Regions from separate parts of the Klebsiella terrigena genome, predicted to be linked through region 2. Evidence: predicted binding sites of a transcription regulator. Region 2 holds the regulator's gene; the other holds the start of a gene.
What was found. Region 2 encodes Fur, which represses iron uptake genes when iron is present. Its sites were predicted from a motif close to ATAATAATGAGAACNACTATCAA; they were not measured.
Positions count from the first base shown of each region.

Region 1: bfd (bacterioferritin-associated ferredoxin) is a predicted target of Fur. The motif match lies at 2,571-2,593, and genes of this name have one in related genera.

Region 1 covers NZ_CP050508.1:418,274-424,030, forward strand. The annotation lists gene fusA (elongation factor G) at 1-1,191, shown strand, start outside; gene tuf (elongation factor Tu) at 1,261-2,445, shown strand; gene bfd (bacterioferritin-associated ferredoxin) at 2,628-2,822, shown strand; gene bfr (bacterioferritin) at 2,896-3,372, shown strand; gene HCK03_RS01920 (prepilin peptidase) at 3,349-3,828, opposite strand; gene rpsJ (30S ribosomal protein S10) at 4,206-4,517, shown strand; gene rplC (50S ribosomal protein L3) at 4,550-5,179, shown strand; gene rplD (50S ribosomal protein L4) at 5,190-5,757, shown strand, end outside.
Region 2 covers NZ_CP050508.1:4,043,924-4,049,680, reverse strand. The annotation lists gene tcuB (tricarballylate utilization 4Fe-4S protein TcuB) at 1-134, opposite strand, end outside; gene tcuA (FAD-dependent tricarballylate dehydrogenase TcuA) at 121-1,524, opposite strand; gene tcuR (tricarballylate utilization LysR family transcriptional regulator TcuR) at 1,622-2,548, opposite strand; gene fur (ferric iron uptake transcriptional regulator) at 2,678-3,124, opposite strand; gene fldA (flavodoxin FldA) at 3,417-3,947, opposite strand; gene ybfE (LexA regulated protein) at 4,098-4,391, opposite strand; gene ybfF (esterase) at 4,525-5,298, opposite strand; gene seqA (replication initiation negative regulator SeqA) at 5,482-5,757, shown strand, end outside.

The sequences.
Region 1 (5,757 bases), 2.0 Mb from region 2:
CGTCACTCTGATGACAACGAGCCGTTTGCTGCGCTGGCGTTCAAAATTGCTACCGACCCGTTTGTTGGTAACCTGACCTTCTTCCGCGTTTACTCTGGCGTTGTTAACTCTGGCGACACCGTGTTCAACCCGGTGAAATCAGCACGTGAGCGTCTGGGCCGTATCGTACAGATGCACGCCAACAAACGTGAAGAGATCAAAGAAGTTCGTGCGGGCGACATCGCTGCAGCGATTGGTCTGAAAGAAGTGACTACCGGTGACACCCTGTGTGACCAGGATAATGTAATTATCCTGGAGCGTATGGAGTTCCCGGAGCCGGTAATCTCGATCGCCGTTGAACCAAAAACCAAAGCTGACCAGGAAAAAATGGGTCTGGCTCTGGGCCGTCTGGCTAAAGAAGACCCGTCATTCCGCGTATGGACTGACGAAGAAACTAACCAGACTATTATCGCCGGTATGGGTGAGCTGCACCTCGACATCATCGTTGACCGTATGAAGCGTGAATTCAACGTTGAAGCGAACGTCGGTAAACCTCAGGTTGCTTACCGCGAAGCGATTCGCTCTAAAGTTACCGATATCGAAGGTAAACATGCTAAGCAGTCTGGTGGTCGCGGTCAGTATGGTCACGTTGTGATCGACATGTACCCACTGGAGCCGGGCTCAAATCCGAAAGGATACGAGTTCATCAACGACATCAAAGGTGGTGTAATTCCTGGTGAATACATCCCTGCCGTTGATAAAGGTATTCAGGAACAGCTGAAAGCTGGTCCGCTGGCAGGTTACCCGGTAGTTGATCTCGGCGTGCGTCTGCACTTCGGTTCTTACCATGACGTTGACTCCTCCGAGCTGGCGTTTAAACTGGCCGCTTCTATTGCCTTCAAAGATGGCTTTAAGAAAGCGAAACCAGTTCTGCTTGAGCCGATCATGAAGGTTGAAGTAGAGACTCCGGAAGAGAACACTGGTGACGTCATCGGTGACCTTAGCCGTCGTCGTGGTATGCTGCGTGGTCAAGAATCCAACGTTACTGGCGTTGTGATTCACGCTGAAGTTCCGCTGTCTGAAATGTTCGGATATGCAACTCAGCTGCGTTCTCTGACCAAAGGTCGTGCTTCTTACTCCATGGAGTTCCTGAAGTATGATGACGCACCGAACAACGTTGCTCAGGCCGTAATTGAAGCCCGTGGTAAATAAGCCGTAGGGTTAAACCAAAATCCCGTGCTCTCTCCTGAAGGGGAGAGCGCTATAGTAAGGAATATAGCCGTGTCTAAAGAAAAATTTGAACGTACAAAACCGCACGTCAACGTCGGTACTATCGGCCACGTTGACCATGGTAAAACTACTCTGACCGCTGCAATCACTACCGTTCTGGCTAAAACCTACGGTGGTTCTGCTCGTGCATTCGACCAGATCGATAACGCACCGGAAGAAAAAGCTCGTGGTATCACCATCAACACTTCCCACGTTGAATATGACACCCCGACTCGCCACTACGCACACGTAGACTGCCCGGGCCACGCCGACTATGTTAAAAACATGATCACCGGTGCTGCTCAGATGGATGGCGCGATCCTGGTTGTTGCTGCGACTGACGGCCCGATGCCGCAGACTCGTGAGCACATCCTGCTGGGTCGTCAGGTAGGCGTTCCGTACATCATCGTGTTCCTGAACAAATGCGACATGGTTGATGACGAAGAGCTGCTGGAACTGGTTGAGATGGAAGTTCGTGAACTGCTGTCTCAGTACGATTTCCCGGGCGACGACACTCCGATCATCCGTGGTTCTGCTCTGAAAGCGCTGGAAGGCGAAGCAGAGTGGGAAGCTAAGATCGTTGAACTGGCTGGCTACCTGGATTCTTACATCCCGGAACCAGAACGTGCTATCGACAAGCCGTTCCTGCTGCCTATCGAAGACGTATTCTCCATCTCCGGCCGTGGTACTGTTGTTACCGGTCGTGTAGAGCGCGGTATCGTTAAAGTTGGCGAAGAAGTTGAAATCGTTGGTATCAAAGAGACTGCTAAGTCTACCTGTACCGGCGTTGAAATGTTCCGCAAACTGCTGGACGAAGGCCGTGCTGGTGAGAACGTTGGTGTTCTGCTGCGTGGTATCAAACGTGAAGAAATCGAACGTGGTCAGGTACTGGCTAAGCCGGGTTCTATCAAGCCGCACACCAAATTCGAATCTGAAGTTTACATCCTGTCCAAAGATGAAGGCGGCCGTCATACTCCGTTCTTCAAAGGCTACCGTCCGCAGTTCTACTTCCGTACAACTGACGTGACTGGCACCATCGAACTGCCGGAAGGCGTAGAGATGGTAATGCCGGGCGACAACATCAAAATGGTTGTTACCCTGATCCACCCGATCGCGATGGACGACGGTCTGCGTTTCGCAATCCGTGAAGGCGGCCGTACTGTAGGTGCGGGCGTTGTTGCTAAAGTTCTGAGCTAATCCTTTAGTTCTGAATTAAAAAGGGCGCTTCGGCGCCCTTTTTGCTGCCCGTCATTTAGACCCGCTAAGCGCGAGAACGACTAATATAAAAAAGTGCGTTATCGGATCTATTATATAGAGAGACTATTGTAATCATAACTATTCTCATTTACACTTTGAGCATAAATTGAACGGGAGTGAATATGTACGTTTGTTTGTGTAATGGTGTAAACGATAAAAAAATTCGTCAGGCCGTGCGTCAATTTCACCCTCAATCTTTTCAGCAGCTGCGTAAGTTTATTCCCGTTGGAAATCAATGTGGTAAATGCGTCCGCGCCGCTCGCGAGATCATGGAAGATGAATTAACTCGCATGCCGGAATATAAAGAGATCGCCTGAGACCTCCGGCTTTTCTTTGACATCTATATAGTGCGAACTACGCTTCAATGAGTGGAAGCGGAGGGACTATATAATGAAAGGTGATGTCAAAGTCATAAGTTATCTCAATAAATTATTGGGAAATGAGCTTGTCGCAATAAATCAGTACTTTCTCCATGCCAGGATGTTCAAGAACTGGGGCCTGATGCGCCTCAACGATATCGAATACCATGAATCCATTGATGAAATGAAGCACGCTGATAAATATATCGAGCGTATTTTGTTTCTTGAAGGACTGCCCAATCTGCAGGATCTCGGCAAGCTGGGTATCGGTGAAGACGTTGAGGAGATGCTGCAGTCCGATTTAAGGCTGGAGCTGGAAGGCGCCAAAGATTTACGCGAGGCGATCGCCTATGCTGACAGCGTCCACGATTATGTCAGCCGCGATATGCTGATTGAAATTCTTGCCGATGAGGAAGGCCACATTGACTGGCTGGAAACCGAGCTGGACCTGATCGGCAAAATTGGCCTGCAGAATTATCTCCAGTCACAGATTAAAGTTGCTGACTAAAAGCGTTTGCCATCCACAGTAAAAACCCGCTGCAGCCAAAAAAGGGCCAAACGGCAGCGGGTTGTTCAGAACCCCCCGGCGATTCAAGATAACGACGCGCAGTAGCAGCGTGGCGCAGGCGATGAGCGTCGCCATAAATACCAGCTGCGGCAGCGACTGCCAGCCGTGCCAGGCGCCGAGAGCAGCTAGAAATTTCACATCGCCATAGCCTAACCCCTCATACCCGCGAACCCCTCTGTAAACCCAGTAGACTAAAGCAAAGGCCAGATACCCCGCGATAGCACCCCAGACGGCATTTTCCAGGCCCGTCGGCATCTGACAAAGATAAAACAGCAGGCCAAGCCAGAGCAGGGGACAGGTCAAACGGTCGGGAAGCAGCCCATACCGCAGATCGTGCCAGCACAGCGCCAGAGAAAACCCGCAGTAGAAAAGCAGAAAGGGGAGGGTCATGTACATGCGATACCCCGGCGGATGAGTTGTATACGTCGATTCTGACCACGCAAGGTGCGAACGGCAAAGCGCGATGGCGGGCTTTACGCGCGGCAATCCACTCAGTTTGCTATTTTTCAGCCGGCAACACCGCTTTCTCCAGCAGCCTCGCAAATATAAATGATGATTTTCTACGCAGCCCTTGTGTTGGGTCCGATTTTGCGTATAATGCGCGGGCCTGTCAAAATTGGCAGGCCGGTTCGATATGAACCCCGATAGAGCTTTTAGCTATCAAACAATGTTCCCAATCGGGGAACTATGTAAGAACGGTTACACTCTCCCATCAATCGTAATGGGTATGAGGAGTAATCATTTCGTCTATAAATAATTGGAGCTCTGGTCTCATGCAGAACCAAAGAATCCGTATCCGTCTTAAAGCGTTTGATCATCGTCTGATCGATCAATCAACCGCGGAAATCGTCGAGACTGCCAAGCGCACTGGTGCGCAGGTCCGTGGTCCGATCCCGCTGCCGACCCGCAAAGAGCGCTTTACCGTTCTGATCTCTCCGCACGTCAACAAAGATGCGCGCGATCAGTACGAAATTCGCACTCACAAGCGTCTGGTTGACATCGTTGAGCCAACTGAGAAAACCGTTGATGCTCTGATGCGTCTGGATCTGGCTGCCGGTGTAGACGTGCAGATCAGCCTGGGTTAATCAGGTCATCGAGCGATTGAGAGGTTGAAACAATGATTGGTTTAGTCGGTAAAAAAGTGGGTATGACCCGCATCTTCACTGAAGATGGCGTTTCTATCCCAGTAACCGTAATCGAAGTTGAAGCAAACCGTGTTGCACAGGTTAAAGACCTGGCTAACGACGGTTACCGCGCAATTCAGGTTACCACCGGTGCTAAAAAAGCTAACCGTGTAACCAAGCCGGAAGCTGGTCACTTCGCTAAAGCTGGCGTTGAAGCTGGCCGCGGCCTGTGGGAATTCCGTCTTGCTGATGGCGAAGAATTCACCGTAGGTCAGAGCATTAGCGTTGAACTGTTTGCTGACGTTAAAAAAGTTGACGTAACCGGTACCTCTAAAGGTAAAGGTTTTGCTGGTACCGTTAAGCGCTGGAACTTCCGTACTCAGGATGCTACGCACGGTAACTCCTTGTCTCACCGCGTTCCGGGTTCTATCGGTCAGAACCAGACTCCGGGCAAAGTGTTCAAAGGCAAGAAAATGGCAGGTCAGCTGGGCAACGAACGTGTCACTGTTCAGAGCCTGGACGTAGTACGTGTTGACGCTGAGCGCAACCTGCTGCTGGTTAAAGGCGCGGTCCCGGGTGCTACCGGTAGCGACCTGATCGTTAAACCAGCTGTGAAGGCGTAAGGGGATAGCAATGGAATTAGTATTGAAAGACGCGCAGAGCGCGCTGACTGTTTCCGAAACTACCTTCGGTCGTGATTTCAACGAAGCGCTGGTTCACCAGGTTGTAGTTGCTTATGCAGCTGGTGCTCGTCAGGGTACTCGTGCTCAGAAGACTCGTGCTGAAGTAACTGGTTCAGGCAAAAAGCCGTGGCGCCAGAAAGGTACCGGCCGTGCGCGTTCAGGTTCTATCAAGAGCCCGATCTGGCGTTCCGGTGGCGTAACCTTCGCTGCTCGCCCGCAGGACCACAGTCAAAAAGTTAACAAAAAGATGTACCGCGGCGCGCTGAAAAGCATTCTGTCCGAACTGGTACGTCAGGATCGTCTGATCGTTGTCGAGACGTTCTCTGTAGAAGCGCCTAAAACTAAGCTGCTGGCACAGAAACTGAAAGACATGGCTCTGGAAGATGTGCTGATCATCACCGGTGAGCTGGACGAGAACCTGTTCCTGGCTGCGCGCAACCTGCACAAGGTTGACGTACGCGATGCAACTGGTATCGACCCGGTTAGCCTGATCGCCTTCGACAAAGTCGTAATGACTG
Region 2 (5,757 bases):
GTCATCGCCGGGAATACCGCGCAAAAGCCCTCGCAATAGCGGCAGGCATTACAAACCTGCATCACCCGTTCGACTTCCGCTTCCGGTTCGGTGAGAATCTGCGCCTCGATGATTAATTTCTCAAGCGGCTTCATGGTGTGCCTCCTGACGTGCGGCCAGCGCGGCCTGTTCTCCGGCGATACGCCCAAAGGTGGTCCCGATCGACATGCCGACGCCTGCGGTATAGCCCTTACCAAGCACGTTACCTGCCATCATCTCGCCGGCCACAAACAGATTGCGGCTTGGCTGTCCGGCGAAGTGAACCGCCGCATGTTCATTCACTTTCAGCCCCAGATAGGTGAAGGTGATCCCCGGCCTCAGGGCATATCCGTAGTAAGGCGGAGTATCAATAGGCCGCGCCCAGTGAGTTTTTGGCGGCGTCAGGCCTGACGTCGCGCAGTTATCGAGGGTGGTATGATCGAATTGCCCTGGCCGGCAGGCTTGATTGTATTGATTCACCGTGCGGGTAAAGCGCGCGGCATCCAGACCTAGCTGGCGGGCCAGCTCTTCCAGGGTATTAGCCTGCGCCCCTGGGAAAACCGGTGGCATAAAGTGGCCGATGGCTTTACTGTCGATAATGGAAAAACCAATTTGCCCCGGCTGGTGGGCGACAAGACGTCCCCAGATGGCGTAACGCTTCGGCCAGAAATCTTCGCCTTCATCATAAAACCGATCCGCATCACGGTTAACCACCACGCCTAGCGAGACGCAGTCCACGCGGGTACAGATGCCACCGTCATACAGCGGCGCTCTGGCATCAATCGCCACGCAGTGCGACTGAGAAGGATCGCCGATAATATCCGCACCGGCGTCAATCATAAATTTGAGCAGCACCCCCTGATTAAAGCGGGTGCCGCGAATGAGGAAGTTATCGGCAGGCCACTCGCCGCGGTCGTTTTCACCCCAGGCCTCACGGAGCCATTGGCGGTTGGATTCGAAACCTCCGGCAGCAAGCACGCAGGTTTTGGCAGCAATGCGCTCCTCTCCCGCCAGGGCTGCGACAAACCTGCCGTTACGAAGCTCAAGCGCCTGCACCGGCGTATCGTAACGGATTTGCACGCCCAGCCTTTCCGCGCTGCGGTAGTAGGCATTCATCAGGGCCTTGCCTCCACCCATAAAAAAGGCATTGGTGCGCGCCACGTGCAGCGCTCCGGAGAGGGGAGGCTGAAAGTTAACGCCGTGCTGGCGCATCCAGTCACGGCAGCGTGAAGAGGTACGGATTACCAGACGCGCCAGCGCTTCATTGGTATTCCCTTCGGTGACTCGCCAGAGATCTTGCCAGAACTCCTCTTCGGTATAGCTATCCACTAGCACATCCTGCGGCGCATCGTGCATGCAGCGCAGATTGCGGGTATGTTGGGAATTTCCCCCGCGCCATTCGCGAGGGGCTGCCTCCAGCAACAGCACCGACGCGCCTGCTTCGCGGGCGGTTAAAGCGGAACATAACGCAGCATTGCCTCCGCCAATCACCAGTACATCAACCATCGTAGACTCCATTACTCTTTAACTAATTGTTAAATTTGTAATTGGAATGTATACGCTGGGGCTGTGCGGGCGCTATGCTGCGTAGCTAAAGAGGGCTTTAGTTAGCGTAAAGGGTGGCTCCCGGCCAGCTGCCTGCATCCACCAGTTGGCGCATGACTTTGCTAAGCACCACGCGGGCGGCAAGACCTGCCGGGGTGAGCTCATCGTCAGACAGGCTAACCAAAAAGTTGGGGCGACTGAGTATCGGGTTGTGGACGCCGATCACTCTCAGCGCTTCTTTATCAAGATGGGAAATGGCGGCCCCGGGCTGCAGGGTGGCCCCAAGACCGCTGCGCACGGCGCGCATCAGTAGAGTCAGGCCATCAATTTCAGCGGCAATATCCAGCTTGATGGCGTGTTCCTGGCCGATCGCCTCCAGCCTGCCACGCAGGCCGTGGCCCTGGCTGGGCATAATCAAGGGAATGTTTGCCAGCTGAGAGGGGGAGATGGCGTCGTCGGCGATATCGGCCAGTACGGCGTAGGTGCCAATCAAAAATAGCCGTTCTTCGAGGATCGGTCTGGCGCTCCAGCGCAGGATTTTCTCCTTCTGGAAAACGACGGCTAAATCAATCTGGCGGGTGTTGATCATCCGCTCCAGGTTGCCGGAGAGACTTTCCACGACGTGCAGACGAACATCGGCATAGCTTTCCCGCATCGCGTTAATAAAGGGCATCCCCAGTATCGACGCGGTGCTGGGTGCCATGCCGACGCTGACGTGCCCGGACAGGCGAGCTTCGCGGGCAGCCAGGATCGCATCATCGGCATGGCGTAGCGCCAGCTGCGCCTGAAAGTAAAAGGCCAGGCCGGCGCTGGTGGGCGTGACGCCGCGCGAGGTACGCTGGAGCAGGCGAATCGAGAGTTCACTTTCCAGGCGCGTCATTTGCTGACTGAGCGCTGAGACGCCAATATTGAGATCCAGCGCGGCGCTGCCCATGCTGCCGGTTTCCACAATACGAACGAAGTAACGTAGCTGACGAAGTTCCATGTCGATTCTCGGGGTCAGGCGGGAAGGGATTTTACATTAAAGCAACATCGCGGAGGAGGGAATATGGCGCGGCGAATTCAGCGTATAAAAAAAGCCAACCGTCCGGTTGGCTTTCCTGCTGGCATCATATTACTTGGGGTCGTGCGCGTGTTCATTTTCGCGGCAGTCGCCTTCAGCACAGTGACCGTACAGGTACAGGCTGTGGTTGGTCAGGCGGATACCGTGACGGTGGGCAATTTCACGCTGACGCGCTTCGATAGAGTCATCGCTGAATTCGATCACTTTGCCACAATCGAGGCAAATCAGGTGATCGTGATGATGCTGCTGTGTCAGTTCGAAAACGGATTTACCGCCTTCAAAATTATGGCGGGTAACAATGCCGGCATCATCAAACTGGTTCAGTACGCGATAAACGGTAGCCAGACCGATCTCTTCCCCCATGTCGATCAGGCGTTTGTATAAATCTTCCGCGCTGACGTGATGGTTATCCGGCCCCTGCAGCACTTCCAGAATTTTTAATCGTGGAAGTGTGACTTTCAGGCCAGCCTTCTTCAATGCGGTATTGTTGTCAGTCATGCGGAATCTGTCCTGTTGCTAAACGATCTACTTCCATTAGCGGAAGTAATACAGAGAATCACCCGATGTAACGCGTCTCATTATAGAACTGCCATGATGAAATGAAAACCGCAAGCATCGAGCCTTGTATGCTGTCAAAAACGAGGCACACGCTACAAACTGTGTCACGTCTCCTCGTTAAATCAGAGGACATTGTACAGATATGTGATTAAAAGTTAAAAACTTGTAGCTATTAGTTTTATTGCTTTTACCTATTAATACGACGATACCCGAAGGTATCGCCGTTTAACCATCAGGCGTTTTTGATTTCTTCGAGATGCAGTTCTTCAGAAATCTGCTTAACCCATTTCTCAACGCGCTCGTTGGTCAGCTCAGGCTGACGGTCTTCATCGATAGCGAGACCGACGAAATGGTCGTCATCGGCGAGACCTTTAGAGGCTTCGAAATGGTAGCCCGCCGTTGGCCAGTGGCCGACGATGGTTGCACCGCGCGGTTCGATGATGTCGCGGATGGTTCCCAGCGCATCACAGAAGTATTCAGCATAGTCTTCCTGGTCACCGCAGCCAAACAGGGCGACCAGCTTACCGTTGAAGTCGACCTCTTCCAGCGTCGGGAAGAAATCATCCCAGTCACACTGCGCTTCACCGTAGTACCAGGTTGGGATGCCCAGCAGCAGAATGTCATGACCCTGCAGGTCTTCTTTGCTGCTTTTGGCAATGTCGTGAACATCAGCAACGTCTTTACCGAGCTGCTTTTGGATCATTTTTGCAATATTTTCGGTGTTGCCGGTGTCGCTGCCAAAAAAGATGCCGATGATTGCCATGAGTAAAATAACCTCTTGAAACTTAATGATGTGGTAGTGGCGTAATGCCCGCAGATAACGGCAATCATAGCAGAACAGGGAAGGGCGCGGAAACAGCAATCACACCCGACTGCACACTCTGCTACATGAAAGTGTTGTTTTTGAGGTTTCTCAGACTTTACCCTGGCTATGCAGGGCTGCCAGCTGGTTCATCAACATCTCTTCAATCAGATCGCTACGGTTCATATTGCGGGCATCAGCTAGCTCATTGAGCGCATCAACCGCTTCAGCGTTGAGCTTGAGCTCCACGCGCTTTAAACCGCGAACTTTGTCGCGTTTAAGCTGGTTGCGTTTATTGATGCGCAGCTGCTCGTCGCGCGAAAGCGGATTGGTCTTTGGTCTACCCGGGCGACGCTCGGTTGCGAACAAATCTAATGTCGTACGGTCCGTTTGTTCTTTTGCCATGATTCAGAGTGACTTCGGGGAAACGAGTTGTCGGGCCATTGCCGACACAGATAGCGCGCCATAATACATCAGGCGAACCGCTGCGCCAACGACCGCGGGCATTCTGCGGCGCGGTCGGGCAGTTTTTAGCCAGTTATGCCGCTAAAGAGGAGAGATATCGGCGAATTGCGCGCAGTACCGCCTCCGGTTTCTCCGCATGGACCCAATGGCCCGCGCCGGCAATCACGTGCGCGCGGGCCTGCGGGAACTGCGCCAGCAGCGCGTCGCGATACTCATCGGACACGTAGGGAGAGTTGCCGCCCGGGATAAACAGGACCGGATGCGGCCAGGCGGGAACCGGCTGCCAGCCAACGATATGGCTATATTGATCCCACAGGACCGGTACGTTAAACCGCCACTGGCCGTCAACGAAGGACTTCAGCAGGAACTGAATCACGCCCTCTTCCTGCAGGTGCTCGCGCATGACCACCGCCGCCTGCTGGCGGGTTGCGGCGCCGGCGGCGGTCACGGCGTTGATGGCGGCAAAGATTTCGTCGTGGCGGCGGACGTGATAATCCACCGGCGCGATATCGATAGCCACCAGGCCGTCGATGCGTTCCGGCGCGAGGGCGCTAAGCGCCATCACCGCTTTACCGCCCATTGAGTGGCCGATAAAGGTCGCTTTTTCCAGCTGCAGGTCGTCAAGGGTGTCGAGCAGATCCTGAGCCATCGCGGCGTAGGTCATCTGCGGATCGCGCGGGGAAAGACCGTGATTGCGCATATCAACCTGCAGGATATCGTAGTCGGCGACCAGGTCGCGTGCGAGGATACCCAGGTTATCAAGGCTGCCAAACAGACCGTGAACCAGGACGACAGGGGAATTATTGTGCGGATTTTGTGCAGATTGCGCGCGGCTATTTAATTTCATGGCAAAGTTCTTTTTTTCGCTCCGTCGGGTTAGGGTATTATGTTGGACATTCTGCCATCCGGCTGCAAGACCCAGAGCTATCTGAGTTTTACCGCCATCCTGGTTTGACGCTTTCCGCGGTTAGGATTTGTCCTTATAATCCTGACAACTTGTATTCAGAATAAGATATCGTACTGGATTAAGATGAAAACAATTGAAGTTGATGATGATCTCTATCGCTATATTGCCAGCCACACCCAGCATATTGGTGAGAGTGCATCCGACATTTTACGGCGCATGCTGAAATTTTCCGCCGCTTCCCAGACTGCCACTGCCGTTGCGAAAGCCGCGCCGGCCCCGGCTCCGACCGCCGTTGTTGAGGTCAAGCCCGTTAACCCGGTGAAGGATAAAGTCCGCGCCGTGCGCGAACTGCTGTTATCTGATGAATACGCCGAGCAAAAGCGCGCGGTAAACCGTTTT